Regions from separate parts of the Tumebacillus sp. BK434 genome, predicted to be linked through region 3. Evidence: riboswitches for the same ligand, from Rfam matches in the RefSeq annotation. Region 3 holds a riboswitch; each other region holds the start of a gene.

Region 1 (10,460 bases), 150 kb from region 3:
CACCGTGCTGCTGTACGGGCTCGCCGTGGTCGTGATCTTGAAGTATTTTGAGTAATCCTTGGGGGACACAATCGATGCTGAAACAGAAGGAAAGCCTGATCGCCGGCTGGGGCAACCATCCGGCGGAAGTCTGCCACGTCTATCGTCCGGACCGGGTGCGGGACATCACCGAACTGCTGGCGGCGGGAGGAGAACACAATTATATTTCCCGCGGGCTGGGCCGTTCCTACGGCGACACCGCGCTCAATGCAGGATCGGGCGTTTTGCTGCACACGCAGTTTGCCCGCTTTTTGCATTTTGACGAGGAGCAGGGCATTTTGGAGTGCGAGGCCGGGGTGTCGTTCGAAGAGATCATCGAGCATTTCCTGCCCCGCGGCTGGTTCCTGCCGGTCACACCGGGCACGAAGTTCATCACCGTCGGCGGCGCGATCGCCAATGACGTGCACGGCAAGAATCACCACGTCGACGGCACGTTCTCCGAGCATGTGCTCGACCTGAAGCTTTTGCTCGCGTCCGGCCGGATCGTCCACTGCTCGCGGGAGGAGAATGCCGACCTGTTCTACGCGACGATCGGCGGCGTCGGCCTGACCGGGGTGATCCTGTCGGCACGCTTCAAGCTGATCCCGGTGGAGTCGGCGTACATCGAAGTCGATTACATCAAGGCCCGCAACCTCGACCATGCGTTTGAGCTGTTCGCCAAGACGAACGACCAGTACCAATACTCGGTGGCGTGGATCGACTGCCTGTCCAAAGGCGACCGCCTCGGCCGCTCCGTGCTGATGCTCGGCAACCATGCGCCGGCGTCGAAAGTCAAGCAGGCCGACCCGTTGCGGATCAAGAAGAAGCCCAAGCTGAACGTGCCGTTCAACTTCCCGTCGTTCGTGCTGAACCAGCTGTCGATCCGCGCGTTCAACTTCGGCTATTACAACGTCCTGAACAAGAACGCGGTCGGCAAGATCGTCGACTATGACACGTTCTTCTACCCGCTGGACAGCATTCACAACTGGAACCGCGCGTACGGCAAAAAAGGGTTCGTGCAGTACCAGGCGGTGTTTCCGCCGGAGACGAGCCGCCAAGGCTTGACGGAGATGCTGAAGCGCTTGAGCGAATCGGGCCGCTCGTCGTTCCTCGCCGTGCTGAAAAGCTCCGGCGAGCAGAGCAAAGGACTCCTGTCCTTCCCGTTCAAAGGCTACACGCTGGCGCTCGACATCCCGGTCCATGACGACGGCTTGTTCCCGTTCCTGCGCGAGCTCGACGAGATGGTGATGGCGCACGGCGGCCGCATCTACCTTGCCAAAGATTCGGAAGCCGACCCGGCGACGTTTGCGCAGATGTACCCGACGCTCGGCAAGTTTCAGCAGATCAAAGCGAGCGTCGACCCGAACAACGTGTTCTCCTCCTCACAGGCGCGGAGACTCGGGATTGTGGAGGAATCGCGATGAAAAACGTACTGATCCTGGGCGCCACTTCGGGCATCGCCAAGGCGCTCGCTTATTATTTTGCGGAACAAGAGCACAACCTGCTGCTCGCCGGGCGCGATCTGGAGGAGCTGCAGCTGATCGCGCAGGACATCAACATCCGCCACGGGGTGGAAGTGACGGTGCACAAGTTCGATGCGCTCGATTATGACGGCCACGCCGATTTCTTCACCACCTGCCTGGAAGCGGCGGGCGAGCTGGACGGTCTCGTGCTGGCCTACGGTTACCTCGGCGACCAGAAGCGGGCGGAGAACGAGTTTGCCGAAGCGCGGCGCGTGATCGAGACCAACTACCTCTCCGCCGTGTCGGTGCTGAACATCGCCGCCAACTATTTTGAAACGAGAAAGGACGGCTTCCTCTGCGTGCTGTCTTCGGTGGCGGGCGACCGCGGGCGTCAGAGCAACTTCATGTACGGCTCGGCCAAAGGAGGCCTGTCCCTGTACCTGCAAGGCCTGCGCAACCGCTTGAGCAAATCGAACGTGAGCGTGCTGACCGTCAAGCCGGGCTTTGTCGACACCAAGATGACGTTCGGGCAGCCGGGCATGTTTTTGGTCGCGCAGCCGGAAGCGGTGGCGAAAGCGATCTACAAGATGATCCTGAAAAAAAAGGACGTCGCCTACACGCCGTTTTTCTGGCGCTACATCATGCTGATCATCAAATCGGTTCCGGAGCGCATCTTCAAGCGCCTGAGCCTGTAAGCGGGGCGGCGGCGGGATGAAAGCAAAATCGCAGGAGCTGATGGCGGGGAAAGGGCAGAAGCTCACGTCGCGGATCATCACCGGCATCATGGTCGGGGTGGTCGTCTCGGTGCTGTTTTTCCTCTGGGGCGATGTGCGCGACGTGAAGGATGTTATCTTCTCGATCTCGTGGTACACGTACGTGCTGGCGGTGGTGACCACGCTGGCCTCGTATTTTGTCCGTTTTTTCAAATGGCAGTTCTTCTTGAAGGTGCTGCAGATCAAGGTGCCGTGGAAAGACTCGCTGAACATTCATTTCATCGGCCTGTCGATGTCGATCACGCCGGGCAAGCTCGGCGAGCTGCTCAAGTCGTATCTGTTGAAAAATACGGCCGGGGTGGAGATGGCGCGCTCCGCCCCCGCCGTCTTCACCGACCGGCTGACCGACCTGTTTGCGATGCTCTGCCTGGTCGGGGTCGGGATCTCCCTGTTCGCGTTTGGCAAGCTGGCCTTTTTCATCGTGCTGGGCGGACTGCTGGTGATCACGCTGGTCTTGCAGTCAAAGCCGATCTCGCTGCGGGTGATCGAGTGGCTGGCGCGGATTCCCGTTTTGACGAAGCACAAGGGCAGTATGTTGACGTTGTACGAGAGCACGTTTGAGCTGCTGCGCTGGAAGCCGCTCTTGTTCGCGACCTTGCTGTCGGTGATCGCGTGGTTCATGGAGTGCATCTCGCTCTATGTGCTGATCGTCAACCTCGACCTCGGCTTGACGCTGACCCACGTCGTGTTCATCTTCTCGCTGGGCACGGTGGCGGGCGCTCTGTCGATGCTGCCCGGCGGGCTTGGCATCGCGGAAGGCAGCATGACCGGGATGTTCATGTACTTTGGTCTCGCCAAAGGCACCGCCGTGTCGATCACGCTGCTGATCCGCCTCGTGACGCTGTGGCTCGGGGTGCTGATCGGAATCGTCATCTTCTTTGTGAAACGCAAAGGATATATGGGCTAGCGGAAGGAGTCTCGCGCAGAGGCTCTTTTTTCCATTCTTTATGAATTGCCTTTCTCGTAAATGAGAAGGTAGGATGATAGAGTGGAGAGAGGAGTCGTGACTTTGATGCGCAAACTTTGGAATAAATTGTTAGCCGGGGCTGTGCTTGGCCTGGCCGTGCTGACAGTTGGAATATATTCGCCGGCGTATGCGGGCACGAGCTCGCAGCCGGATGTCTATGTGGACGGCGTGAAATTGCCGTTCGATGTACAAGCGGTGAATGACCACGGACGGGTGCTGGTGCCGCTGCGGATGATCTTTGAAAGCATCGGCGCGGAAGTGACGTGGGAAGCGAAGACGTCGACGGTGGTCGGCAAGCGCGACGGCGTGACGATGCGCCTGCCGATCGGCAAGAAGACGGCGACGGTCGGGGGCAAGACGGTGACGCTCGACGTGCCGGCCAAGCTGATCAACGGCCGGACGATGGTGCCGGTGCGCTTTATCAACGAGTCGTTTGGCAATCTGGTCAAGTGGGACCCGGCGGGCGTGGTGGACATCACGTCGTTCAACTCGCCGCGTGTGCGCGTGATCGGCAGCGACGCGAAGCTGGTCGAAGGCCAGGTCTACAGCGTGCAGCAGGAGATCCTCCAGAAGGGGATCGTGCAGAAGGTGCAGCAGATGGCCGGGTACTCGTTCAACGGCCCGGTCTGGGTCTACCTGTCGAACAGCGATGCGGGCTACAAGGACGCCTTGATCCGCGAGACGGGCGCTTCGTCGACCGAAGCGGCGCAGATGGCGAGCTGGGCGAACGGCGTGGCGTACGGCGACACGATCGTGCTGCCGCTGCACAAGCAGGAGTCCGACTACGGGCGCGTGCGCACGATCGCTCATGAGCTGTCTCATGTGCTGTTCAACCAGAACGAAGTCGATCTGCCGAGCTGGGTGAACGAAGGGTTCGCGTGGCAGGCGTCGCTCGACATCGCCTTTGAAAACGGCCCGCAAGTGCTGCGCGGCCGTCAGGACCTGCTGGCTCGCGACGAAGTGCTCGGCGCGCTGAACAACGGGGCGTACCGGCCGCTGATCAACGGCAGCTACTCGAAGCTGGTCGCGCTGGGCGAGGCGAATTACAACCTCGAACTGCAGGACTACTTGGCGATGCAGGAGCTAAAGGCGCAGTATGGCCAAGACAAGGTGCAGGCGTACCTGAAGCGCTTTGCGGGGACGGGGACGGCCGATGCGAACTTCCGCGGCGAGTTTGGGCTGTCGATGACCGAGTTTGGCGACGCCTTCCGCAGCAAGCTGGCACAGGAGCTGCAGGAGCAGAGCAAAGGCGTGGAAGTGACGCTGAACGTGACCAGTCAGTTTCAAGGCACCTTCTCCGTGCTCGGGCAGAACAGCTCCCAGTGGAAGCTGTTCAACCTGACGCCAGGGCAGCACACGCTGCGCATCTACAAAGACGGCCGGCTGGAAGGCGCGACCGTCCGGGATGCGATCGGGGAGAGCGACCCGACGACCAACATGGTGTTCCTTGCGATGGAGCCCGATGTGCCGGTCACCGAAGGAGGCAAGCGCATCGAGTATGCCGGTGCGGCGCTGATGGATTCGTTTGGCGAGTATGCGTTCCTGAACGTCTGGAAGACCGATTCGAACGGCAACGACCAGTTCCCGGAGACGAACCGCGTGCTCGGGGTGGAGATCGTAAATATAAAAGCGATTCATTAAATAGTGCTTAGGACCTCTGTCAAGGAGGTCCTTTTCTGTTTATACTAATTGCATTAGTAGCACTATATTCCCCTACTGGCAAACTTGACCGAAAGGCAAGGGCGCAAAGCCACGGGCCTACTGCAGGAATGCGATGGCGGCCGGGCTGCCGAATGTTTCGACACGATAAAAGGAGGAAGTATCACATGAAAAAGTCTGCTTTTCTAGCGCTGTTGATGGCTGTTGCGCTGACCACCGCTCCGGCGGCTGCGCTGGCCACTGACGGCACCACCACCCCGCCGACCGCTCCTGCGGAAGACGAGACGACCACCCCGCCGCCGACGGCGTGCGATCCGCAAGATGACGACGATCAGGATGAAGACGATACTGAGGATGATACCGATACAGGTGAAGACGATGGCAGCACGGATGATGGCGCTACTGACGACGGCACCACCGTGCCGCAAGCGAGTAAAAGCTCCCCCGGTAAAAGCGGCTCCGCACCGGGCAAAGGAAACGCTGACAAAAACGGCAAAGGCCAATCCGGCAAAGATTCCAAAGGCAGCGTGAAGAACGGCGGCACCAAGGATGACGATGCGACCTCTGCCTGCGGCAGCATCGAAGGCAAGAAAAAAGGCTGGTCGAACAAGATCAAGAACATTTTGAAGCACCTCGAAGCGGGCAAAAAAGTCGGTAACCTGCAGCAAAAGCTGGCCGAACTGACGCTGTGGGCCAAGTCGGAAAACGGCTCACAGTCGGACCGCGATGCCTTGCTGGCGATCCTGGAAGCGCTGCAGGCGAAGGAAGAGGTCGGGGAAGCAGCACCGGACGACTTGATCATCCTCGCGGAGACGCAAGACCGGCTCCAAGACACGGCTGCTGCCGTCTCCACCTTGGAGCGCGCCCTGCTGCTCGACTACAACCACCAGGAAGTCTACACCGAGCTCGCCAAAAAGCTCGCCAAAAAAGGCGACAAAGGCGTAAAAGTCTATGTCAAAGGTGCCAAGCCGTCTTTTGACGTCAAACCGGTCGTCCAAAACGGCCGCACCCTCGTGCCGGTGCGCGCGATCGGTGAATCGCTCGACGCGCAAGTGCTCTGGGACGAGAAGACGAAAACGGTCACTTTGATCAACAAGAGCGGCAAGAACGTCACGCTGAAGCTCGGCAACAACATCGCGATCGTCGACGGCAAGCAGATCAAGCTCGACGTCCCGGCGCAAACGATCGGCGACCGCACCATGGTACCGCTCCGCGCCCTCGGTGATTTCTTCGGCCTCACCGTCGGCTGGGAGAACGCTTCGCAGATGGCAACATTGAAATAAAGAACGGCACAGAAAAAGAGAGGGAGCCGCTCCCTCTCTTTTTGCTGCGCTTATAACGGCGACGTCTGTGCCATGACCGCCCGTGCGATCGCTGTCAGCACGGCCGGCTGGTCGCCTTCCTGCGTGTAGTTGACTTGGTACACGCCGGCCGGATCGACCAGGTTCCAGACATTGCGCTCGACGGTGAGTTCTGTCTGCTGCCCCGTTTGATTTTGCACCGTAACCCGGTAAGGCTCCTTCGGGCCGCCCGGCGTCTTCGCGGTCACGATCACTTGGGCCGTGGTGCTGGTCGTGCGTGCGTCCTCTCCGGCGATCAAAAAGAAATTTAAGAAAATGATGGCGGCGGCAATCAGCAACACCTTTTTCATCTCGTCCCACATCCTCCCGATAAAGAAAAAACCTCCGAGCTGCAGGCGGAGGTCGTTATTGGTGACTGAACGTATGCTGTCCTTGGCTTTTTCTTCTATTATGTTTGAAGTGTTGGTACTTCACAATGTACGAGTCGAGCTGCTGGCTGGCTTGGAGGACGATCGGATGGAGTAGATTCCCTTGGTGTTTCGACACAACGTCTTCCAATTGCTGCCGACAACGCTCAATTTCCTCTAGGTGAATTTGCATGCGTCTAAATCGTCCTTTCTATTAATTTGCCATACCCTTATTTTAGAAGATTCCAGCGTAATTAACAACTGTAAATTTCAACGGGAATGAAGCAAGGACTAGACGCGTTGCGGATGGCTCTTACGTTTGCCCAGCAGGCCGACGGCGAGTTCGCCGCTCGTTTCCGCTTCCTGGCGCAGGGCTTCGACGTGCGGCTGCATCATCACTTCGTAATGCTCCATGTTCTCGATGCAGTCGAGGATGCGGGCGCGCAGTGAGTCGTAGGTGACGCTGGCGACCGAGTCGATCTCATAGTCGTAGCCGACGCGCTGCACGAAGCGGTCGATCTTCGGATCGTAGGAAAGCGACACAAACGGCACGCCACAGTGCGCGGCGAGGATCAGCGAGTGCAGGCGCATCCCGATGATCAGGTCGGTGTTGGCGATGATGTTGGCGATGTCGCGGAACGAAAACTGGCGATTGAGCAGCACGGCGCGTTCTTTCATATAAGACAGCACGCGCTGCGAAGCGCCGACGTCGCCCGGATACTGCATCGGGATGAACACGACCTGCCAACCGTCGCGAACGAGCGCGTCCGCATTTTCGGCCAGCACTTTATAATACGTATTGTTCGACGGCCAGTTGCGGATGGCGATCCCGGCGACCTTCTTGATGCCGCCTAAATAGCTCGTCTTCACTCCGAATTCCTTTAACATCTTCGCTCCGGCGTCTTTTGAAAAAAGTTCCGGGTCGATCGCAAACGCCGGGTCGGCCGTCACGTAGATCTCCGGTTTGGTCACGCCGTATTGGAGCAGGTCCTGGCGGGATTTCTCATCGCGGACGGTGATCAGGTTGACGTTGTTGACCACGCGGCGAATCAAGTTTTCAGAGAACGGCTTGGTGATCGGCCCGATGCCTTGTCCATAGAACACGATCGGCTTGCCGATGAACTGAGCCAGTTTGCAGATACCTAAATAATAGAGAATGCTGCGGCCGCCCGTGACGTCCTGCAGCAAGCTTCCTCCGCCCATGACGAGCATGTCGCATTTCATCAGCTCCCGGATGATCACGCCGAAGTTCCAGCGATTCACCGCTTTGATGCCAAAAAGCGCTTCGGTTCGGTCGGGCTGGTTGGAAAGCACGATGATCTCCGCGTCAGGCTGCCGTTTGCGGATGCTGGACATGATCCCGTACAAGACGGTGTCGTCCCCTAAATTGTCAAATCCGTAATAGCCGGATACCAGAATGCGAGGCATAGCATGTCACTTCCTTACTTGTCGGGCGCGGGCAAATTCTGCCATTCTGCGCCTGAAAATACAGAACTAGTATAACAGCTTGCTACCCCGTTGGAAAGCAAAACCTAGCGTCCGGCGCCCCTCCCCCGCTGGCAAAACCTGCAGCGGGTAAAAGGCGGTCTCCCGCTCCATATTAATTGAGGAGACCAGAAAAAAGGGGCAGTGACAGAGATGAGCAAAAGGAGTCCGAACCGGAAACGTTTCTGGGTGGCCAGTTGGGTCGTTCTCTGTATCGCAGTTGCCTTCTCAGCAGGCGGACTCTACCAGTTTTACCGCGTGGCAACGCAAATATACGAGCCTCCCCCCACCGAGATCGCGGGTCCAAACGCAAGCCCGCAATCGAAGTTAAGTGATACTTCCACCCGATACTTGCACTACCTCCAGAGCGGCCCACGCGCTGGTTCCATAGACGATGGCACCGCCGGCAACCTGACAGGCGGGCAGACTGAGGGTCAAACTGGCAGTCTGTCCGGTCAACGAAACGGTGATTCCGCCGGCCATCTGACGGATGATCGGAACGGCAGACGTTCAAATCCAGAACCGGGATTCGTGAACCGTGCGTCTGGATTGGGGAGTCCATCCGGCGAACGCACGCTCTTTCCAAAGGCTGCCGGCCGGTCGGCAATTGTGGAGAAGAAAACGAAGAAAGTGGAGACGTTCCTGCTCTTAGGTGTCGATTCGCGGAAAAAGGGGGAGCAGGCGCGGGCCGATACGATCATGCTGGCGACAGTGCCGGAAGCGGGGGGACGAGTGCATCTGATGTCGATCCCGCGGGACACGTATGTCAGCGTGGCCGGGCACGGGTATACGAAGATCAACCACGCGATGAGCTATGGCGGGCTGCCCTTGCTCAAGCGCACGGTGCAGGATTTTCTCGGCGTGCCGGTCGATCACACCGTGCTGGTCGACTTTGTCGGCTTCCGCAAACTGGTCGACTTGATCGGCGGGCTCGACCTGAAAGCGGAAAAGACGATGCACTATGACGACCCGTCCGACGGCACCTCCATCCACATCGAACAGGGCCAAAAGCTCGCCACCGGCAAACTGGCGCTCGACTACGCCCGCTTCCGCAACGATGCTGAGGCCGATACGGGACGCATGCGCAGACAGCAGCAGGTGATTCGTGCTATGATTCAACAAGGAGGCAAACCGGACAACTGGGGTCGCATGTTTAAGCTGGCCGACATCGTCGGCGAACATGTGAAGACAGACGTTCCGCCCCGCGAGTGGGTGCGTCTGGTGATGTCCTACGCCTACAACCAACCGGATCAAATCAAAACGCTGCAGATCGACGGCGTCAACTCCATCTCCGAACGGGACCAGCTCTGGTACTTTTTTGTGGGAGAGGGGGAGCGTCGGCGCATGCGGGGCGTTTTGGAACAACTGAGGCGAGGGAATGCATAGATGGTAAACATTTTAGGAGTGCCTTTTTCCACCTTGACGTTTGAAGAGACCGTCGCCCGTCTGCAGACGGCGATGACAAACGGGGATGACCCCCGGCATATCATCACAGCCAACCCGGAGATCATCATGATCGCGCAGGAAAACGAAACGGTGATGCGCCTGCTCCACGAGGCTGACCTTGTGACCCCGGACGGCATCGGCGCTGTCTGGGCGTCGCAGTATTACGGCACGAAGCTCCACGACCGCGTCACCGGCGCGGAGCTGTCGACCGCGCTGATCGAACACGCCGCTGCAGAGGGCCTCGGCGTCTTTCTGCTCGGCGCGTCCGAGTACTCGAACCGGCTCGCCGTCGCCAATCTTCAGAAACAGCACCCCGGCCTGCGCGTGGCCGGTCATGACGGCTATTTCAAGGATGAGGACACCGACTTCATCCTCCGCGAGATCAAGGCGTTCGGCCCGTCGCTGTTGCTCGTCGGGCTCGGCATGCCGCGTCAGGAGCTGTTCATCTCCGCGCACAAGGCGGAGCTCGCCGCGCCGGTGATGATCGGCATCGGCGGCGTGATCGACATCTTCGCCGGCACGGTGAAGCGCGCACCGAAAGTCTGGCAGAACATGCGCCTCGAATGGCTGTACCGCCTGCTGTCCCAGCCCAGCCGCTGGCGGCGGCAGCTCGTCCTGCCCCGGTTCGTGATCACCGTCTTAACCGACAAAAACCGTGGAAAAGAGCGGAAATAGGACTCTGGTCTGGCAGGAATAGGTTGCTTTTTTGTCGAAGTGAGTCGCAAAAGAACGCGTAGTGGATGGAGGACTCACAGAGATGAAGAGAAGCATCGCCTTTACAGGCACCATGGTATTGACGCTTGCAGTCGGGGTGATGATCGGACAGATCGGGGAAGCGGACAGCGGTTCGACGCCGGGTTCTGCCGACGACCCGATCGTGACGAAGAGCTATGTCGATTCGAAGATCGCAAGCCTCGGCGCAGGCGGCGGCACCGGCGGGA
Region 2 (10,460 bases), 130 kb from region 3:
GATTTTTTTCAAAACGCCTTCCAGCGTCACGCGTTCATTCGGGAGCAACCCCATCCGCAAACACCTTCTCTCCGTCCCTAGCCTCTCCAAAAGAGATTCGCGACAGAACTCCCGGTGTCCTGCTCGTTAGTGGTTAAGCTCTTGACGAACGCCGGAGATCATGTAGATCACCCATTCGCCGATGTTGGTCGCATGGTCTGCGATGCGCTCCAGCATCCGGCAGACCATCAAGAGCATCACCGCCTGGCGCACGTTGGCCGGGTCGGCTTGCATCATCTCTTCGAGCTCGAGGAAGATCTGCTTGAACAACGCGTCGACCGCGTCATCCTTTTGGGCCAGCGCGCGGGCGATCTCGAGGTCTTTTTTGACGTACGAGTTCAGCGCGTCGCGCAGCATGTCTTTGGTCATGTCGGCCATGCGCGGGGTGTCGACGAGCGGCTTGAGCAGCTTTTCGCCTTGCAGGCGGAGCGTCGTCTTCGCGATGTCCACCGCGTGGTCGCCGATGCGCTCCAGATCGGTGACGATCTTCATCGCCGTGCCGATCACGCGCAGGTCGGACGCCATCGGCTGCTGCAGCGCCAGCAGGCGCAGGCAAGACGACTCGATCTCCACCATCATCTCATTGACTTTGTCATCGCCGGCGATCACTTGGCGGGCGATGCTCTCATCGACCTGAGCCAGCGATTTGACGGCGAGGAAGATCGCCTCTTCGACCATCACGCCCATCTTCAGCAAATCGCGTTGCAGTTCTTCGAGCGATTGATGAAATCCTTTGCGGGTATCCATATGCATACGCCTCCCTGTTTGCTTTTGATCAACCAAAACGGCCGGTGATGTAGTCTTCGGTGCGCTTGTCGGTCGGGTTGGTGAACAGCTGATCCGTTACGCCGTGCTCGACCATCACGCCGTTCAGGAAGAACGCGGTCGTGTCGGAGATCCGTGCTGCTTGCTGCATGTTGTGCGTGACGATGATGATCGTATACTTGTCTTTCAGCTCCTGGGTCAGCTCTTCCACTTTCAGCGTCGAGATCGGGTCGAGCGCCGAGGTCGGTTCGTCCATCAGGAGCACTTTCGGCTCGACGGCGAGCAGACGGGCGATGCACAGGCGCTGCTGCTGGCCGCCGGAGAGGCCGAGCGCCGACTTGTGCAGGCGGTCTTTCGCTTCTTCCCACAGCGCCGCTTGTTGCAGGGAGCGTTCCACGATCTCGTCGAGCTCCTTTTTGCGGCGGATGCCGTGGATGCGCGGGCCGTACGCGATGTTGTCATAGATCGACATCGGGAACGGATTGGGACGCTGGAAGACCATGCCGACGTTTTTGCGCAGGTGCACCACGTCGGTGTCGCCGCCGTAGATGTTCTCGCCGTCGACGAGGACTTCGCCGGTGATCTTCACGCCGGGAATCAGGTCATTCATGCGGTTCAGCGTGCGGAGCAACGTCGATTTCCCGCAGCCGGACGGGCCGATAAACGCGGTGATCGAGCCTTCCGGGACGGTCAGATTGATATCGAACAATGCTTGGTTCTCGCCGTAGAACAGGTCGACGCCTTGCACGCGGATTTTCTCTTGGGTTGCCACATTCGTTGCAGATTTCATAGCAGTTCCTCCCCCTTTTGGTCGGTCTTATTTCCCGGATGCTTTGCGCTGCAGGTAACGGCTCGGCAGCGCGATCAGCAGATTCATCAGCAGCACGACGAGGACGAGCAGGGCGGCGGTGCCTTCTGCGATCTCCATCGCGTCGGGCACGAGCGCTTCGGAGCGGATGTACCAGAGCTGCACCGACAAGGTCGCCCCGGATGCCATCAGATCGAAGTCGGGTGCAAAACGCGACACCGACACGCCCGCCGTAAAGATCAGGATCGCCGATTCGCCAAGCGCGCGGCCGGCGACGAGCGTAATCCCGGTGACGAGACCTGGCAGCGACGTCGGGATCAGCACTTTGCGGATCATCTGCCACTTGGTCGAGCCGAGTGCTAACGACGCTTCGCGGTACGAATCGGGCACGGCGCGCAGCGTTTCTTCCGTGACGCGCACCAGCACCGGCAGATTGAGCAGCGCCAAGGTCAGCGCACCGCCCAGAATCGTGAAACCAAGGCCAAAATAGGTGACGAAGAGCAGCGCCCCGAACAGACCAAAGACGATCGACGGAACGGATGCAAGCATTTCGGTGGAAAGGCGCACCATATCGGTGAACCAGTTTTTCTTCGCGTATTCGGCAAGCCAGATGCCCGCCCCGATGCCGAACGGCAGCGAGAACAGCAGCGAGAGGATCAGAATGTAAAACGAGTTGAACAGCATCGGGCCGACCCCGCCGCCCGCTTTTACATCTTCCGGTTTGCCAAACATGAAGTCGGGCGTCAAATGCGGCACGCCGGCCGACAGGATGTACCAGAGAAACCAAGCGAGCACGCCGAGAATCAAAAATCCGATCGCCCAAAAGAAACCGGTCGCCAGCTTGTCTGTCAGTTTGGTGTTCATCTATGCGTCCCTCCTGCGTGCGACGATGCGAATGACGAGAATCAAGGACAAGGAGACGAGCAAGAGGATCAAGGACATCAGGAACAGCGAGTTGTTGACCGTCGTGCCGAAGATCGACGCCATCTCTTTAACGATCTGCGTGGTCAGGACGGACGTCGGCTCGCCGAGCCCTTTCGGCAGCACCGGCGCGTTGCCGATGACCATCTGCACCGCCATCGCTTCGCCGATCGCGCGCCCCATCCCGAGGATGACCCCGGTCAGGATGCCCGGCATCGCCGCCGGGAGCAGCACTTTGCGGATCGTCTGCCAGCGCGTGGCGCCGAGCGCATACGAAGCTTCTTCCAGCGCGCGCGGCAAGGTGCGCAGCGCGTCTTCCGAGACGGAGAGGATCGTCGGCAGAATCATGATCGCCAAAATGACCGCCGCCGGTCCCACCCCAAAGCCGGGTTGGCCCGGAAACGTCTTCGCGAACCACGGCACGAAGATCAAGAGACCGATCAAGCCGTAGACGACAGACGGAATCCCCACAAACAGGTCGGCCGCCGGGCGCATGATCTCGCGCATCCAGTTCGGCGCGATCTTCGCCATGAACACCGCCCCGCCGACTGCGACCGGCACCGCCAGCAGCAGCGCAAGCCCGGTGACCAGGAACGAGCCGAGAATGAACCCGGCCGCGCCGTACTCGCCTTCGGACGGCGTCCAGTTCGTGCTGAAGAAAAACTCCGCAATCCCCGCCTGCGGATCGGCAAACGTCTGCAGCCCCTGCTTGCCGACAAAGAGGATGATCCCAAAGATGATCAGTGACACGAAGACGGCGCTGCCCACGAACAGCCAATGCATCATGCGGTCGGAGCGGCGGCGCAGCGCGTTGAAGCTGCCTGCCGTTTCTTTTGTTGCCATGTGTTTACCCCCCACCTAGCTTTGTCTTTCTATAAGTTGTAAATTAACTGAATAATTTGTACAAATTTTACAATTTAGTCAAAACACAGGGGCAGGGACGGGCCTTTGCGCCGTCCCTACCCAGATCCTAATCGGGTGTGTTACTTTTTCAGTTGGCCGATCGGGATGAATTTCAGAGCTTCGACTTCGTTCTTTTGGAACTCGTCAGACAAGATGTAGTCGAGGAATGCCTGGCTGACTTTGTCCGGCGTGCCTTTGGTGTACATGTGCTCGACGGAGAACAGCTTCCAGGTGCCGTTCGCGATGTTTTCCGGCTTGTATTCCACGCCGTCCAGCTTCAGAACTTGGATCTTGGCATCCGCGTACGGTGCGTCCATGTAGCCGATCGAGCCGGACGTTTGTTCCACCGACGTTTTCAGCGCGCCGGTCGAGTCTTGAACCACAGCGTCTTTCGCGAAATCTTTGCCTTTCGGGATCAACGCCGATTTGATGTACTTGCGGGAACCGGAGGATTCCGCGCGGCCGATGATCGTGATCTTCTGGTCTTTGCCGCCGACGTCTTTCCAGTTGGTCACTTCGCCGGTCAGGATCTTCGCCGCCTGTTCGGAAGTGATGTCACCGACGGTCACGTCTTTGTTGGTGACCAGCACGAACGGTGCGATCGCGACTTGGTGGTCGACGAGGCCTGCATCTTTGTACTCATCGCCCGCTTCTACGTCGGAGTTGCCGATATTTACAGCGCCTTCTGCGACTTGCTTCAGACCGGTACCGGACCCGCCTGCCGCAACGTCGATCGTGACGCCCGAATGTTTGTCTTGGAATTGGGATGCCGCGTGCTTCACGAGCGGCAGCAGTGCCGAAGAGCCAGATGCCGTGATTTTGCCGGAGAGTTCTTCCTGCTTCGGAGCGTTCGAATCACCGCCAGTATTTTGGTTTTGGTTCGGTTCTGCTTTACTTCCGCAACCTACCATCAGACCAGCAGTCATCGTTGCGATCAAACCGATCGTCATCGCCTTTTTCGACACAGTTGCAAACACTTGAAAATCCCCCTTCAGGAGTTCGATGTTTTGTTTGGTGTTGCTTACAGTTCTTATCGTACCAGCGCAAGGTAAAGCTAGTTCGGTCGCTGAGTAAAGGGTTTGTAAATTCCGATCGGATGATACGCCCCGCAAGCGAACAAGGTGAATGCAAACAAAAAAGCGCCCTGCCCCGCGACGGGACAAAGCGCTTTCCTGTTCAATTCAATTCACAGCCACCTGCTCCTGTCCGTGCAGGCTGTGCAGCAGAGCTTCAAACTCCGGCGCCGGCACAGGGCGCGAGATCAGGTAGCCCTGCATCTCGTCACAGCCGCGCTCGCGCAGCATCTGCCGCTGCACGTCCGTCTCGACGCCTTCGGCGATGACCTTCAGGTTGAGCGAGTGCGCCATGGCGATGATCGCCGTGGGAATCGCCACGTCCTGATGCTCTTCCGTCATGTCGCGGACGAACGACTGGTCGATCTTCAGCGTCTGGATCGGGAACTTCTTCAAATAGTTGAGTGACGAATACCCCGTGCCAAAGTCGTCGATCGAGATGCCGATGCCGTACTCATTGATCTCGTGCATCGTCAGGATCGCCCGCTCCACGTTGTTCATCGTGATGCTCTCCGTGATCTCGAGATTGAGATATTGCGGCTCTAAGCCGGTCTCCTGCAGGATCTTCTTGATCATCGCCACCAGATTCGGCTGACCGAACTGGGCGGCGGAGAGGTTGACCGACACGCAGACCGGCGGGAACCCCGCATCCTGCCACGCCTTGTTCTGACGGCAGGCGGTGCGCAGCACCCATTCCCCGATCGGGATGATCAGCTTCGTCTCTTCGGCGAGCGGAATGAACTCGCCCGGCGAGACCATGCCCCGCTCCGGATGCCGCCAGCGGATCAGCGCTTCCATGCCGGTGATGCGCCCGGTCATCAGGCAGACCTGCGGCTGGTAGGCGAGAAAAAACTCCTCCCGCTCCAAGCCTTTGCGCAGGTCGCCGGCGAGCAGCAGCCGCTCCGCCGCGCGGGCGTTCATCTCCGCATCGTACAGCTGGTGATGGTTGCGCCCGGCCTGTTTGGCATGGTACATCGCCATCTCCGCATTGCGGTACAGCGTATGCACATCGCTGCCGTCCTCCGGGAAGCGCGAGATGCCGAGCGAGAGGTTGATGAACAGCTCCTGATCGTCCACTTGCAGCTTCTGTTTCATCACGGCAAAAATCTGCTCGGCCGCCTGCAGCGCATGATCGGTAACGCTGGCATCCTTTTCCAAAATGATCACAAATTCATCGCCGCCCAAGCGGTACAGCCGCATCCCGGACGACAGATGCGCGCGGATCCGCTTCGCCACCGCCGTCAGCACTTTGTCGCCAAAGGAGTGGCCGAGCGAGTCGTTAAACATCTTGAAATCATCCAAGTCAAAAAACAGCACCGCACCGCGCGTGCCTTTCTTCTGCGCCGTGTCGATCGCAGCGGCCAGATGCTCCATGAACAAGACGCGTCCGGGAATCCCCGTCAAGTTGTCGGTGGTCAACTGCTGATACAGCTGCTCCGACAACTCCCGCTCATTCTCCAGCCGCTTCTGCACATTGTGGTAGATCATCACCAGCAGATACAAGGCGTACACCGTGGCGGCGACACAGGTCAGACCGATCACGTCGACCACCGCTTCGGCCTGGCGGAACCTATCACCCTCAAAAAACTTTAAGAAAAGTGCGATCAACGAAATCAAAAAAATATAGCCATTCGCCAGATAGACTTTCATTCGCAGCCGGTCGGTCACCACATCATACTCGGCAAACAGATACCGGACCATCAAACTTGCCATCACGAGCGCATAGATCACCAGAACCCGCAGCGTGACCACTTCCTGATTCGGCTGCGGCCCCCACGACCAGCCAAACAACGCGGCGGCGCGTGCCGCTTCCAGCATCCACACGACCGCCATCACACACCCAAAAGAGAGCACAGCGCTGGTCACGATGCGAAACACCGAGCGGCTGACTCCCATCTGCTTTTCGATCACCCGTTCACCTCCAGCCCCCATTGCCAGCTCCATGCATATTTACGCTTCATCTACATGAATTTGAGAGTTTACAGAATCTTTGACACTACTATTATAGTAAAAATATCTGCGAAATACCAGTATCGCTTTTACACAGCGTTAATACTCTTTATTTTTCTATAAAATTATTTTGGGAAAAAATCGGGCAGAAGCTTATGACGCTTCTGCCTCGACTTGAAACCGCGATATCGAACGTTGGAGCTCCGCCGCCATTTTGCGCAGGCGATCGGCCGATGCAAACACGTCCTCCATGGAAGCCAGCTGCACGACCGACGCTTCAGCGCACAGTTGCGAGGAAGCGGCCGATTCCTGAGAGATCTGCTTCACCACGTCCACGCCGGCTGCCACTTCTTCCGAGCGGCGCGACATCTCCTGCGAGGCGTTGGTGATCTTCTGCACTTGCACCGCGACATGCTCGGCCGCCTGCAAGATGCGCTGGAACGTTTCGCCTGCCCGGTCGACCAGCACGATGCCGGCCTGCACCTCTTGGGAACCTGCGCCCATCGCCTGCACGACGCGCTGTGTCTCCGCCTGCATCTCGCGAATCAGTTCGGTGATCTGCCGGGCTGACCCTTGTGACTGCAGGGCCAGTTTCGACACTTCGTCGGCGACGACGGCGAACCCCTTGCCGTGTTCACCTGCGCGGGCCGCTTCGATCGAGGCGTTTAAGGCGAGCAGATTGGTCTGGGCGGCGATCCCGGTGATCACTTCGACGATCTTTCCGACCTGCTGCGAGCGCTTCTCCAGCGCCTGCACCGCCTGAGCGGTCGTGCCGGCCGTCTGGTTGATGAAGTTCATCTGGCGGATCGTCTGCTGGATCGCCAGGTTGCCTTGTTCCGCTTCCTGCGCCGTCTGGGCCGATTCTGCGGCGACACCGTGCGAGCGTTTGACGATGCGGGCGATCTCATGCGCCATCGCGTCCATCGCCCCGGCCGATTCCACCGCCGACTCCGCCTGGGCGTCCGCGCCGGAAGCGACCTCTTGGATCGTCGCTGCCACGTGGCGGATGCCTTCCGACGTGGTCTCCGCGTTCCGGGACAGCGCTTGCGACGCGACGGCCACCTCGCCGGCGATCGCCCCGACCTGTCCGATCAGGCGGTGCAGGTTGTCGATCATCGAATTGACCGCTTCGCCCAAGTCTGTGATCTCTTTATAGTCATTCCGGCTGCCATACCGGCTGTGCAGCTTGCCGCCGGCCACTTCCCGCATCAGCTTGCGAATCGCCAGCAGCGACTGCTGAATCTTCCGCGTGTAGAACCAGACCCCGAGATTCCCGATGACCAGTGCGGCTCCTGCCAACAGCAGCGTCAGATTGCGCAGTTCGGTAAGCGATGCAAAAATCTGCTCGTCCGACACCGCCGCCACATAGACCAGATTCCGCTCCGGCACAAATTCAAACGCATAGGTCCCACCCGCGCCGAATCCGCCATCGGCCATTCCCGCCGCTGCTCCTTCGTCCCCTTGAGCGCCGGTTCCACCTGCAGATGCATTCCCTGTTCCAAAGTCGCTGCTCTGCAGAATCCCCGACTTTTGCTGGATGATCTTCGCTTTCAGCTCTTGCCCGATCTGCAGAGCATTTCCCCGCTCCAGCGCAGGTTCGCCGTCGGGGCGGAGCAGTGTCGACTGCACGTGCCAGCCGATCTGCTCGAAGGAGCGGAGCCCGTTTTCCACGACGTATGTTGCTTCCCGCTCGAACATGCGGGAGTCGGACGTCTGCAAGAGAATCCCCACTTGCTTCGCCGTCTGTGCAGCGTGGCCTTGCAATTGAAAATCGGCGCTTCGCTTCAAGTCTTTCGCCAGCACCGCGTACACCGTGCCCCCCATCGCCAAAACGACAAGAAGCAAGAGCGCGGACACAAACAGCGTGAGCCTAGTTTGCACCGAAACGCCCTTGCTTCTCTTTTTCTTCACCATGATGTAAGCCCTCCCCCGGATGGTTGCTACTTCCAGTATGGCAAAACAACATGAAGAAATGATGAACCTTTTGTAAAGCCTGCATCAAACACCAGATGCTGCATATACTAAAGTACGGACGACATCACCAGTGTTGCGAGTGACTTTTTCATTACATGACCTCCTTCTTTTCTAATAATCGACTCCTTCCACCCGGAAGGAGTCCTTTTTTCGGTGTAAAACGCAAAATCCCCACCATGCAAAAGAGCCCTCTACGAGTTGGGGACTCGTAAAGGGCTCCTTTGTGTGGGGGGTAGGGGGATTACAAAAAGGGTAAATGAGTTATGCTACCCGATGAGTCACTGCTGATAAAAAAATCCACCTTCGGTGGGTTGCCGAGGCGGATACTTTGCAGACTGTGGGGTAACAGTCCGCGACCGTATCAATCAGCAACCTGGCAATCATGGTCAACTTAGGGAGAGTTGACGTTAGACCCATGGCTTTGCGTCGCCGCTTTTCAGCGGGTTTGCCTTTATTGATTGACTCATCTTATGGCTTTATTATATGCTCGGGGCATCCCGCTCGTACATAGGTCTAAAGTCCCGTTTTGTTCAAACCGTTTCATCGCTCCAAAACGCTGCCAGCGTCGGCACCACTTCCAGCGGCGAGACTTTGCCGCGCAGGTCGAACAAGCAGTGCACGCTGCGCCCGCGGCTGCCGAACAGCGCCGGCAAGGACAGAGCCGGGTCTTCGCCGCCCGCGCGGATCAGGCTGACCGTGCCCCGCTTTTGCGCGATCGACTCGACGATCTTGACCGTCTCATCGCGCGACCCGCAGTCGATGACGACCACTTCGAGCTCGCGTCCGCAAAACGGTTCGGCTGTCGTCAGCGTCCGGAGGATGCCTTCGATGTAAGAGGCCCCCTCCCGCACGATCAGGATTGCTGTCACCGGCACTCCCCGCCGGTTTCTCTGCGCCATAAACCGCACAGCTTTCCACAGCGCCATAAAGATGCCATACAACGCAAATCCCCAAATGAAAAGAGCGAGCACTCTTGACACCTCCTTGCAGGGTTGTAGTGTCAATATATGCCGCTCCGTTCGCCCACGTGCTTTTTGCCTATAATTTCACCCAGCAGCGTTTTGCCGCGGTGATCACCGCCTGTGTGCGGTCATCGACCGACAGTTTGCCGAGGATGGAAGAGACATGATTTTTCACCGTCTTCTCGGAGATGAACAGCGTCTCGCCGATCGTGCGGTTGCTTTTGCCTTCCGCCATCAGCTTCAGGATCTCCATCTCGCGCTGGGTCAGAATGTCCTGCCATTCGGAAGACAGTTCCGGTTCCCCCTGCTCGAAGTCGCCGTCATACACCTGGTTGGACAGGCGCTTGAACTCGTCGAGCAGCTTGGTGGTCACTTGCGGATGAATGAACGAAGAGCCGCCTGCCACCTGGCGCACCGCTTCGACCAGCACATCCGATTCAACGTCTTTCAGCAGATAGCCGTTCGCGCCGGCGCGGATCGTCTCGAAGATGTACGCTTCATCATCGTGGATCGACAGGATCAGAATGCGGATGTCCGGGTCGGCCTCCTTGATCAGCCGGGTCGCTTCCACGCCCGTGCGCTTGGGCATGTTGATGTCCATCAGCACGACCTGCGGCTTGATCTCGAGCACCAGACTCACCGCCGCTTCACCATCGCTGCATTCGCCGACGATTTCCATATCATCCTCCAGCTCAAAAATGCGACGCAGCCCCTGGCGAAACAGCGTGTGGTCATCCGCCAAAAAAAGTTTGATCTTCTGATGTTGCTCCATGACGATCGCCTCCCTTAATCCGTGATCGGTAACGTGATGTGTACGCGGGTTCCCTTGTTCGGTGCGGACTTGATCTCCACCTTGCCTTCGAGCAGTTGGATGCGCTCCTTCATTCCGATCAGGCCAAAATGCCCGTCTTCGCGGCTCTGCATCGCTTCCTCCACGGCAAACCCTACGCCGTCATCATCTATATGCACTGCGATTTGCTTCTCGGTTAGTTCCAATTTGACATTGGTCACTTTGGCCTTGGCGTGTTTCCAAATGTTGTTCAGCGCTTCCTGCACGGTGCGGAA
Region 3 (10,460 bases):
TGGAGCGTCGGGAACTCGACTTGGACGGTCAGGCGGCTGCTCGGCTCGCCTTCGCCAAAACGGGTGCTGACGGCGCGCACTTCATAGGTGTGCTCGCCAGCCGAAACGTTGGTAAACGTGTTGGTGAGCGTGGTGACCGTTTTCAGCAGCACCGCTGCTCCGTCGACGATCTCATAGATCTTGTAGCTGTTTGCATATTGCACCGCGTTCCATTTCAAGACGATGTCATTGACGTTCGACACGGTGTGCGTGAGACTTTCCGGAGCGGCCATCGTCGGATGCACCAGAGTGAAGCTGACTTCCGCACCCTCCGGCGATTCGCCGAGCAGCGTCGAGATGCCGGTCACCACATACGTGTACTCGCCGGCCGGCATGTTGCTGTAGGTCGCAGAGGTGGCGCTGGTCGTGCCTTTCAGCACGCGCTGGCCGTCGATGACCTGATAGATTTTGTAGCTGGTCGCATATTGCGTTACATTCCATTTCAAGGTGATGTCGTTGCCATTTGCCAGCGTGTAGGTCAGGTTGCCCGGCGTCGGCATCACTTGACCGTTCATCGTGAAGGTCAAAACGGTGCCTTGCGCCGATTCCCCGAAGCGGGCAGAAACGGAACGAACTTCATAGGTATACGTGCCAGGCGCTACACTGCTGTAGGAGACGCTTGGCGTCGTGACCGTGCTCTTCAACGTCTTCTGACCGTTGACGATCTGGTACACTTTGTAGCTGGTCGCAAACTCAGCCGGTTGCCAGTTCAAGGTGAACGACGTGGCGCTGGTGACCGCCTGCACCAAGTCGGCCGGTGGCTGCATCGTCGGATGCACGAGGTTGACCGCCACTTGGCTGCCCGTTGCCGACTCGCCGAAGCGGGCCGAGTACGAGGAGACTTCGTAGGTGTAATCGCCCGCTGCCGAGTTGGCAAACGTGACGGTCGCGGCGGTCGGCGAGCTTTTCAGCACCTTTTGACCGTTCACGATCTGATACACCTTGTAGTTGGTGTTGTTGGCAACCGCATCCCATGTCAGGACGATGTCATTGCCGTTGACGATCTTCGCGGTCACGTTCGCCGGCGCGGCCATGTCCGGGGCGTCGACTTGGAATTTGACCTGGCTGCCCACCTGCGACTCACCGAAGCGGTCGCTGTAGGAGTACAGCTGGTACGTATAGTCGCCCGAAGTCATCTTCAGGAAGGAAGTGCTCGTCCCGGTCAGCGTGCTTTTCAGGACTTTGTCACCGTCGATGACTTGGTAGAGCTTGTAGCTCGTCGCGTACGTCACCGCTTCCCAGGTCAGCGTCACGTCATTGATGTTCGTGATCGTCGACTTGAAGTTGTTCGGCGCGGCCATCGTCGGGTGGGTCAGCATGAAGGAGACGGTGCCCGCCTCTTCCGACTCGCCAAAGCGGGTCGAAGTGGTGGTGATCGCATAGCTGTACTCCCCCGCCGGCTGGTTGGTCAGCGTGACGGTGGTGCCGGTCGCAGTCTGCTTCAGCACTTTCTGCCCGTCGATCACCTGATAGACCTTGTACCCGGTGGCGTACAGAGCAGCGTCCCATTGCAGACGCACATCATTGCCGTTCAGGACGGTGTACTTCACGTTTTTCGGCGCGGTCAGTTTGACTTCGCCGACATCGACGGTCGCCGTTTGCGACAGCGCCGATTCGCCGTACAGCGCGTGCACGGCCGACACCGCGTAGGTGTAGCTGCCGCCCGCAGCGGAGGCGTTGGTCCATGTAGCTCCGGTCACGGTCGCCACTTTCGTCTGCGAGCCGTCTTCGGATACTTGATAGATGTTGTAGTTCTTCGCGTACTGTGCCGCGGTCCAAGTCAGGACGATGTCATTGATGTTGCTCGTTTTGGCGCTGAGCGTCGCCGGCGCCGCCATCTCCGGGTAGGAGATCTCGACGGTGACCGGTGCGCACGGACCCGATTCGCCATCCGGGCCCAGCGTCGAAACGACATAGCTGTACGATCCTTCGGGCATATCATTGGCGATAAAAGAGTTCGTGTTCGCTTTGCCCAAGAATCGCAGTTCCCCGTCATAGATGCCATAGATGTTGTAACCGGTCGCGCCAAAGACGGCGCTCCAGGTCAATTTGACATCGCTTGGTGTCAGGAACTGAGTGGCGAGGTTGCTCGGCGGCAACATCGTGCTTTCCGAGAGCGTGGTGACGCTCCCAGATTCTGCGGCTGCCAGTGTCTGCACTGCCGGCATCAGGAGTTGAAATACCAGCAGGAACATGGCGAGCAGCGCGATTTGGCTGTACCTTTTCCCCATGCTCTTCGTCCTTCCTTTCTTTGTGAAAAGAGGGAACCTTCTTGCGATGAATCCCCGTGGTAACCGGCTGCCATCTACACTTCCAGAATATTCCGCACATGCAGTTCAGGCCCTTGGCTTTGCGTCTCATGGTTTCCCATGATTTGCCCTTTTCACTTGTTTATCTCTCTCATATCAATGATATTTCATTTCAGACAGGTTGTGAATAAGAATCTTTTACGAACCTATTAGTTTCGTTGCAAAATGAACATTTGTGGGGGTTATTGTTTTACTATTTTTTCAGCGTGCCGTCTCGCCACTTTGCCGTTTGCAAACAACAAAAAAAAAACCTCCTTTCCAATAGAAAGGAGGTTCTGCGCGCATCAGATCAATTTCGCGCTGACCACAAACAGCACGCCGGTCACAGCGAGCGCGAAGACGCTGAGTGCGGCGGCATACCAGCCGGCGACTTTGGAGCGACCGGCCGCTTCGGCCAGCTGTTTGACGGCGCGGCGGCTCTTCCAGGTGAAGACGAGGATGAACAGCAGGATCACCGTGCCGCCGGCCTGTTCCATAAAGGACAGCCAGAACGGCTTTTCCATCCCGCGGTAACCGAGCAGCTCGATCAGCCCGACGCCGCTCGCCAGCACGACCAGTGCGGCGACGCTGGTCACACGGTTCACCAAACGCGTGCAGAAGAGCAAGAGCTTGCTTTCCTGCAGGGACTCTTTTTTCAAATACGCGAACAAGATCATCAACAAGACCGCCGACCCCAGCCACACCGACAGGCCGGACACATGCAAGAACAACAGTGCATTCGCCATCATCACACACTCCCCTTTTCCATTTCCGTTTCGAGTTCCAGTTCCAGCTTGCCCGGCCGCCAGTTCCAACGGCCCAGCAGCATCATCAGCGACGGCATCAACAGCCCGCGAATCAAAAATGTATCGAGCAGCACACCCAGCGCCACCATCGTCCCGAACGCTTTCAGCTCCAACAGAGGTTGCGTAATAAGCACCACGAAGGTCGCAACAAGAATCAACCCGGCCGATGTGATCACCCGGCCCGTCTTCACCACGCCGCGACGGATCGCTTCCGTCAGCGGTACAGCTTGCGCTTCTTCGCGGATGCGGGCGAATAGAAGCAGGTTGTAATCAACCCCGAGCGCGACCAGAAACACAAATCCGTACAGCGGGATGCGGTAGGACAGCGCTTCATAGCCCAGCAGGTGGTGAAACAATAGCCACGTCAACCCCAGCGTTGCGCCGTAGGTCAGCAAGATCGTCCCGATCATATACAGCGGCGCCACCCACGAGCGCGACGCCAGCGCCAGCAATACGGTGATCAGCGCGATGACGAGCCCAATCACGACCCACGTATCACGGCCGTTCAGCGCCCGGACATCCACTTGGGTCGGCGTTTGCCCGCCGAACAGCAGCTGATGTGTCGCCGGATCGAACCCGTTCTCCGCCAGCAGCTTTCCTCCCCGCTCGCGCAGGTCTTCCACCAGATCCAGCCCCTTCGCCTCATACGGATGGGCATCGAGCACCAGTTGCCAGCGCGCCGTAAGCTTGTCGCTCGCGAGCAGCGTCTCCCCCGGCGGAACGGTGACCTGATGCACGCCCGGCTCTGCTGCAAGCGCTTCTGAGAGTGACCGCAGCCGCGCTTGCAGCTCCTCCGAACTCAGCTCCTGCTCCGAGCGGAGCAGCACGGTGACCGGCGCCAGTTCCCCTTGCGGAAACGCACCTTCCAGCATCTCAAACCCCTGGCGCGACGAAGCGTCGGCCGGGAATGATTTCATCAGATTAAACGAATACTCGATCTGAGTCAGCACCGGGAACATCGCCATCAGCAGCAGCAGCAAGGTGAAAAACGTCCGCTTCGGCTTGGTCGTCACGACCCGGGCCGCTTTTTCCCACAGCCGGTCGCGCTTGTCTGTCTGCACGCCGACTTGGGGCACAGACGGCCAGAACGCCCGGCGTCCGAGCAGGGCGAAGACGGCCGGAATCAGCGTGATGCTCCCAAGCAAGATCACCGCCATCGCCGTGACAAAGACCGGCGCAAAGCTGCGGTACGGCTCATAGACGGCAGCAAACAACGTCGCCACAGCCAGCAAAATCGTCCCGGCGCTGAAAAACACCGGTTCGGCCACCCGCGCCACCGCCTGCTGCATCGCGGCAAATTGCGACTCCGTCTTCGTCAGCTCTTCTTTGTAGCGCGAGAAGACAAACATGCTGTAGTCGGTCAGCACGGCGAACAGCAGAATCAACATGATCGACAGCGCCTGGCTCTGCACTTCCGCCCAGCCGGATTCACCAAACAGCCCGAGCAGGCGGTTGGTGACTGTAAACAGCACACCGGCGATCAACAGCGGCGTCACTGCGAGCAGCAGCGAGCGGTACATCACGAGCAGCAAGACCAGAATCAGCGCCACCGTCGCGAGCATCAGCACCACGTCCGCATTGCGAAACGCATCCAGCGTATCGGCGGCGATCCCGGCCGGACCGGTGATCGCAACTTCGGCCTTACCGTGCAGCGCCGCCTCCACGTACGCGCGCACCTCTGCTACAGCATCATGCACCTTGTCCTGCTCCAAGCCCGGCTGCAGGCGCAAGGGCAGCATCAGCGTCGTTTTCTGCTCATTCAAAAAGCCGTTCAACGCCGCTGGCGGCATGTTGTGCAAAAGCGCCGCGCTGCTCACCCCGGCAGGTTTTTGCGGCGAGTCCAGCCAGCGCGTGACAGAAAAGACAGCGTCCCAGTCCGCCTGATCCAGCCCCTGCCGATCTTGCACGACCACCAGCGCGCTCAGCCCGTCAGCAGATGGAAAGCTCGCTTCCAACACCTGCTGCGCCTGCGTCGCCTGCGCATCATCCGGCAGCCCGGTCCCTTCCGACACGGCAATGTCGTTCGCAGACGGCGCGACGATACTCAGCACGATCGCCAGCAAAAGCCAGATGCTCACCGCCCATTTCGCACCTGCCGACGTGGCTGACCACGCCGCGATGCGTCGGATCATCTTCATCGGATCACCCTCCCTTTCGATCTTCTATTCGCATCATAAGCAAGCCAGATGAATAGAAGATGAACGGAAGATTACAAATGCGGCAGCCGCACCCGGAACGTCGTCCCCGCGCCCGGTTCGGAGGCGGCTTCCACCGTCCCGCCGTGCATTTGCACCACTTTCAGCACGATCGCCAGACCCAGCCCGCTGCCCGCGCGCTGGCGTTGGCGCGCTTTGTCCGCTTTGTAAAACCGCTCGAACACATTTTGCAGATCATCGGCCGCAATCCCGATCCCCGTGTCGGCGATTTCCACCGTCACCTCGCGCGGGCCGCGCTGCATCGTGATCCGGATCGCGCCGCCCGGTTCGGTAAATTTGATGCTGTTCGCCAGCAGATTCACCCAGACCAGATGCAAAAAATGCGGCTGGCCGGACACCGTCACCGGCAGCAGTTGCAAGTCGATGCTGAGCGCTCCTTCCGACCACTGCCATTGCAGCGACCGGACCACGTCGCGAATCTGCTCATCGAGGCGAAACGAGCTCGCCTCCCGCGCTTCCTCCGCATGGTCGAGCGAGGCGAGCGTCAGCAGCTGCTGGCTCAGCGAGGAGAGGCGTCTGCTTTCCGTCTCGATGATCGCCAAATACGCTTCCCGCTCCTCCTCCGACATCCGCTCCGTGCGCAAGGCCTGCGAGAAACCTTGGATCGAGGTCAGCGGCGACTGGATCTCATGCGACACGTTGGCGACAAACTCCTGCCGCGTGCGGTCGAGCTTGCGCAGCGACTCGGCCATCCGCGAAAAGTCCCGCGCCAGCCGCCCGATCTCATCCTGCCGCTTCACATCCAGCTCCGGCGCGAAGTCCCCTTCCGCGATCCGCTTCGTCGCCGCGGTCAGCAGTTCCAGCGGCTTGACCAGATAGCGGGTGCAAGCCAGGATCAGCACCAGCGAAAACAAAAACGTAAACAAGAGCAGCCGGGCGAACAGCACCCGGACTTCGCCAAACATCCGCTCGATGTTCGGGCGCAAAAAGACAGCATACGTCTCCCCGTTCGCCCGCAGCGGCACGCCGACCGAGTTTTGCAGCGTATTTTCAAAAAAGCCGGTCACAAACAGGCTCCCCGTATGCTCCGCCCCGCGGTACGCTTCCCCCGCCTGCACCTGCCGAATCATCTCCGCCGGGAGCGTCGTCTCCCGAAATGCATCCCCGTAGGTCCGTACCTGCATCTGCTCATCGACGACATAGAGCTGGTAATTCAGCTTCGCAATGCTCGTCAAATACGCCTCGAGATCCTGCTCCGGATTCCGCTCGTACAGGGCGGCCGTCTCGGACGCGATCTCGTAAATTTTTTGTTCATTGTAGCCTTTCATATGCAGCTGGTAATACAGGTTGGACAGCCAAAAGCCAAACAGCGCGCTGACCATCACGATCACCACCGTCATCAGCACGATCCGCACATAGAGTGATTTCACGAGGCGGTCACCTCAAGCTTGTAGCCGATGCCCCGGACGGTCGTGATCACAAAGTCTTGCTGCTGCCCGGCGAACCGTTCGCGCAGCCGTTTGATGTGCACGTCGATCGTCCGCGCATCGCCCTGATACCCCGCGCCCCAGACCGAATCGAGCAGCTGATCGCGGGTAAACACGCGGTCGGGCGCCGATGCGAGCTGAAACAGCAGCTCAAACTCCCGCCTTGGCAGCAGCACCTCGCGCTCGCCGATCCGCACTTCAAACCGGCCCCGGTCGATCACCGTCCCGCCGATGGCGACCGCATCATCGGCAGCCAACTGATAGCGCCGCAGCAGCGCTTTGATCCGCAAGACCAGCTCGCGCGGCTCGAACGGCTTGACCACATAATCGTCCGTCCCGGACAAAAAGCCGCGCTCCTTGTCTTCCGCCGCGCCTTTCGCAGTCAGCAGGATCACCGGGATGTCATAATGATCCCGGATCTCGCGGCACAGCTCCAGCCCGTCCTTGCCCGGCATCATCACATCGACGATCGCCACATGCACGCGCTCTTCCTCCAGCAAACGGGACGCCGCCGTGCCGTCCTCCGCCTGCAGCACGCGATACCCTTCCTTTTGCAAATAAAATCCGACCAGTGTGCGCAGATGCGGATCATCATCTGCGACCAGAATTGCGATTCTCATCGGTCTCCCTCCATCTCCTCTCTATGATAACAAATAAGCAGCTGGCCTATCGCAAACAAAAAACCATCGGGCTCGATCTCACCCGATGGTTCTTGGCCGTTCTTACTTCATCACATCATGCCACACATAGCGCTCGCCGTTCAGCTCGCTGACGACGTTGATCCCGACGCGGGCGCCGTCGCCGGAGGTGACGATGGTGTGGACGCTGACCCCGGCGATCGTGCCGGCCGCCCAGATGCCCGGGATGCTGGTCTTGCCGTCGCGGTCGACGACGACGTTCGTCTTGATGCGCGGCTCGCTGCCTTCGCGCGTCTCCACGCCGATCTTGTCCGCCAGATCGGCCATCGCGCCGGTGGCGAGGATGACATGTTTGGCTTCATACTGCCCGTTGTCGAGCTCCGCGCGGAAGCCGTGCTCCGTCCGGACGATGTTTTCCACTTTGCCGGTGACCCGTTCCGCTCCGAACTTCTCCATCTGCTTGCGGCCCGTCTCCAGCATGTCGGGGCCGCTGATCTCCAAGACCGCAAAATGGTTCTCCATCCACGCCCGCTTGGTCATGCTGTGATCGCTGTCGATCACCAGCGTCTTCTTCCCGGCATGAGCCGTAAAAATTGCAGCGGCCGCTCCGGCCGGACCTGCGCCGACAATTATGACATCATACATGCTCCGTAACTCCCTTCAAATGGAACTTCGATTCCCACTTTCCAGTCTGCACTTCTTATTCCAAAAGTAATCGCCGCGACCGACCGCGGAATTTTATACGAAGTAAGGAGGAATTACGTGCCATATTCAAGAATATTTGACTCATAATAAAGATTCCATTAAACGACAGTGGGTGCTCGCGTGAAACTTCGCAAGAAGATGTTTCTGCAATTTTCGATCTTGCTGGTCGTCTGCCTGTCGCTGCTGCTGCTGTTTGTGAAACAGACCTTGCTGAGCAGCTACCTGCGCATCGACGAAGCACATGCCAAACAAACGATGACCGGCGTGCTCTACGCCATCGATGATGAGATAAAAAACATCAGCACCAACCTGTTAAATTATTCGGCTTGGGACGACACCTATCAGTTCGTGCAGGGCCATGATGCGCCCGACTATCTGGAGAGCAACTACACAGTCACCACCTTTGAGACCAACCGCCTCGACCTGCTCCTGCTCATCGATGAGCAAGGCAACATCAGATACGGGCAGGGCTTCGATCAGCAGCAAAAAGCGGCCCGGCCTGTGCCCGACTACTTCCGCCAGCCGGATCAAGTGCGCAAACTGACACAGTTCGCCGATGTGAACGACGTCCATCAGGGCCTGCTCCAGATCGACGGACAGCCGATGATGGTCGTTGCGCAGCCGATCCTGACCAGCGAACGGCAGGGTCCGATCCGCGGCGCGCTGATCGCCGGCCGCTTCGTCTCCCCGGCCGAAGTGAAGCGGCTCAGCCTGCGCACCCAAGAACAGCTCTCGATCCGGCCGGCCGACCGGCAGATGCATCTGGCGGCCGGACATCCTGACGTGTGGGTTGAACATCTCTCCGGGTCGGAGAGCCGGGTCTATGGCATTGTGCATGACTGGGACGGCGGGCTCTGCTTCTTCGTCTCGCTCGATCAGGAGCGCCTGGTCTATCAGCAGGGGCTGAAAACGGTTCTCTACTTCTCGCTGTATCTGGCTGCCATCGCCATCTTCGCCATCGCCGGCGCGGTGTTCGCTTCTGAGCGCCTCGTGATCAGCCGCCTGAAGCACCTCGTGGACAACATCCGCTGGATCTCCCGCAACCAGAGCTTCTCCGCCCGGATGGAGCCGAGCGGCCGGGATGAGATCGGCGAGCTGGAAGCGGAGTTCAACCTGATGATGTCTTCGCTGCAGCAATCGCAGCAGGCGATCCGCGAGGCGGCCCTGCTCGATCCGCTGACCCAGCTCCCGAACCGCGTCGCGTTTGCGGAACGGCTGGCCGAGGCGATCGAGCGCGCCAAGCTGACCGGTGAATCGCTCGCCGTGCTGTTCGTCGACCTCGACCACTTCAAGCAGATCAACGACACGTGGGGCCACGAAGCGGGCGATCGCCTGCTGCTGACGATCGTCGAGCGGATGCAAGGCGCCCTGAGCACAGAAGCGCTGATCTCGCGGATGGGCGGGGACGAGTTCACCGTGCTGATCACCGGCTTCGCTTCGAATCAATCGGTGCACGACCTCGCCGCGCGGGTCGGCGCGGAGCTGTCCCGGCCGCTCTTCATCGCCGACCGCGAGCTGAAAGTGACGGCGAGCATCGGCTACAGCTTCTACCCGCACGACGGGTCCGACGCGGAAAGCCTGATCAAAAACGCCGACCTCGCGATGTTCACCGGCAAGGGGCAAGGCCGCAACGAGATCCTTCCCTACCGCGACGAAATGCGCCAGATGATCGAAAAGCAGGAGAAGCTCACAATGTACCTGCGCTCGGCGGTCGAACAGGAAGAGCTGTTCCTGCAGTATCAGCCGATCGTCGACATCTCCACCGGCGGCACGGTCGGCGTCGAAGCGCTCGTCCGCTGGCAGCATCCGGTCATCGGCCGCGTCTCGCCGCTGGAATTCATCCCGCTCGCCGAAAAGACCGGCCTGATCCACAACATCGGCAACTGGGTGCTGAGAAGAAGCTGCGAAGAGATGCTGCTGCTCGGCCGAAGCGACCTGCAGTTGTCGATCAACGCCTCGGCGGTGCAGTTGGAGCAGACCGGCTTTGTCGACGGTGTGATGGACATCCTGCAGGAGACGGGGTTTGATCCGCGCCGCTTGAAGATCGAGATCACCGAGAGCGCCTTGATGTCGGACATCCACGGGGTGACCGACAAGTTGCAGCAGTTGCGCAACGCCGGCATCGAGATTTCGCTCGACGACTTCGGCACCGGCTATTCCTCCCTGCACTACCTCAAGAAGTTCCCGCTCGACACGCTGAAGGTGGACAAGAGCTTCATGGACGAGATCGCCCGCGCAGAAGGCGACAGCACGATCGCCAAAGCGATCATCGACCTCGGGCGCAACTTAGGGCTGACCGTGATCGCCGAAGGGGTGGAAACGGCTGAGCAGGTGGCATTTT

Evidence for each region. A riboswitch is a leader RNA that binds a small molecule or an ion and turns the genes downstream of it on or off. The one in region 3 is predicted to bind cyclic di-GMP.
Region 1: linked by a shared signal. The riboswitch ahead of EV586_RS05595 (copper amine oxidase N-terminal domain-containing protein) and the one ahead of EV586_RS06270 (OmpL47-type beta-barrel domain-containing protein) in region 3 are both predicted to bind cyclic di-GMP.
Region 2: linked by a shared signal. The riboswitch ahead of EV586_RS05670 (methyl-accepting chemotaxis protein) and the one ahead of EV586_RS06270 (OmpL47-type beta-barrel domain-containing protein) in region 3 are both predicted to bind cyclic di-GMP.

What each region holds. Positions count from the first base shown of each region.
Region 1 is NZ_SLXS01000002.1:235,231-245,690, forward strand. It holds gene EV586_RS05570 (decaprenyl-phosphate phosphoribosyltransferase) at 1-55, shown strand, start outside; gene EV586_RS05575 (FAD-binding oxidoreductase) at 75-1,442, shown strand; gene EV586_RS05580 (SDR family oxidoreductase) at 1,439-2,176, shown strand; gene EV586_RS05585 (lysylphosphatidylglycerol synthase transmembrane domain-containing protein) at 2,193-3,161, shown strand; gene EV586_RS05590 (stalk domain-containing protein) at 3,267-4,862, shown strand; cyclic di-GMP riboswitch class I at 4,930-5,015, shown strand; gene EV586_RS05595 (copper amine oxidase N-terminal domain-containing protein) at 5,048-6,163, shown strand; gene EV586_RS05600 (hypothetical protein) at 6,214-6,531, opposite strand; gene EV586_RS05605 (aspartyl-phosphate phosphatase Spo0E family protein) at 6,587-6,781, opposite strand; gene csaB (polysaccharide pyruvyl transferase CsaB) at 6,880-8,016, opposite strand; gene EV586_RS05615 (LCP family protein) at 8,605-9,459, shown strand; gene EV586_RS05620 (WecB/TagA/CpsF family glycosyltransferase) at 9,460-10,194, shown strand; gene EV586_RS05625 (hypothetical protein) at 10,277-10,460, shown strand, end outside.
Region 2 is NZ_SLXS01000002.1:252,647-263,106, reverse strand. It holds gene recD2 (SF1B family DNA helicase RecD2) at 1-54, opposite strand, end outside; gene phoU (phosphate signaling complex protein PhoU) at 127-786, opposite strand; gene pstB (phosphate ABC transporter ATP-binding protein PstB) at 815-1,594, opposite strand; gene pstA (phosphate ABC transporter permease PstA) at 1,622-2,476, opposite strand; gene pstC (phosphate ABC transporter permease subunit PstC) at 2,477-3,376, opposite strand; gene EV586_RS05680 (phosphate ABC transporter substrate-binding protein) at 3,517-4,413, opposite strand; gene EV586_RS05675 (putative bifunctional diguanylate cyclase/phosphodiesterase) at 4,618-6,420, opposite strand; gene EV586_RS05670 (methyl-accepting chemotaxis protein) at 6,613-8,373, opposite strand; cyclic di-GMP riboswitch class I at 8,798-8,893, opposite strand; gene EV586_RS05665 (glycosyltransferase family protein) at 8,964-9,404, opposite strand; gene EV586_RS05660 (response regulator transcription factor) at 9,472-10,167, opposite strand; gene EV586_RS05655 (sensor histidine kinase) at 10,182-10,460, opposite strand, start outside.
Region 3 is NZ_SLXS01000002.1:382,082-392,541, reverse strand. It holds gene EV586_RS06270 (OmpL47-type beta-barrel domain-containing protein) at 1-2,270, opposite strand, end outside; cyclic di-GMP riboswitch class I at 2,326-2,428, opposite strand; gene EV586_RS06265 (hypothetical protein) at 2,633-3,073, opposite strand; gene EV586_RS06260 (MMPL family transporter) at 3,076-5,271, opposite strand; gene EV586_RS06255 (sensor histidine kinase) at 5,343-6,719, opposite strand; gene EV586_RS06250 (response regulator transcription factor) at 6,716-7,396, opposite strand; gene EV586_RS06245 (FAD-dependent oxidoreductase) at 7,499-8,059, opposite strand; gene EV586_RS06240 (bifunctional diguanylate cyclase/phosphodiesterase) at 8,240-10,460, shown strand, end outside.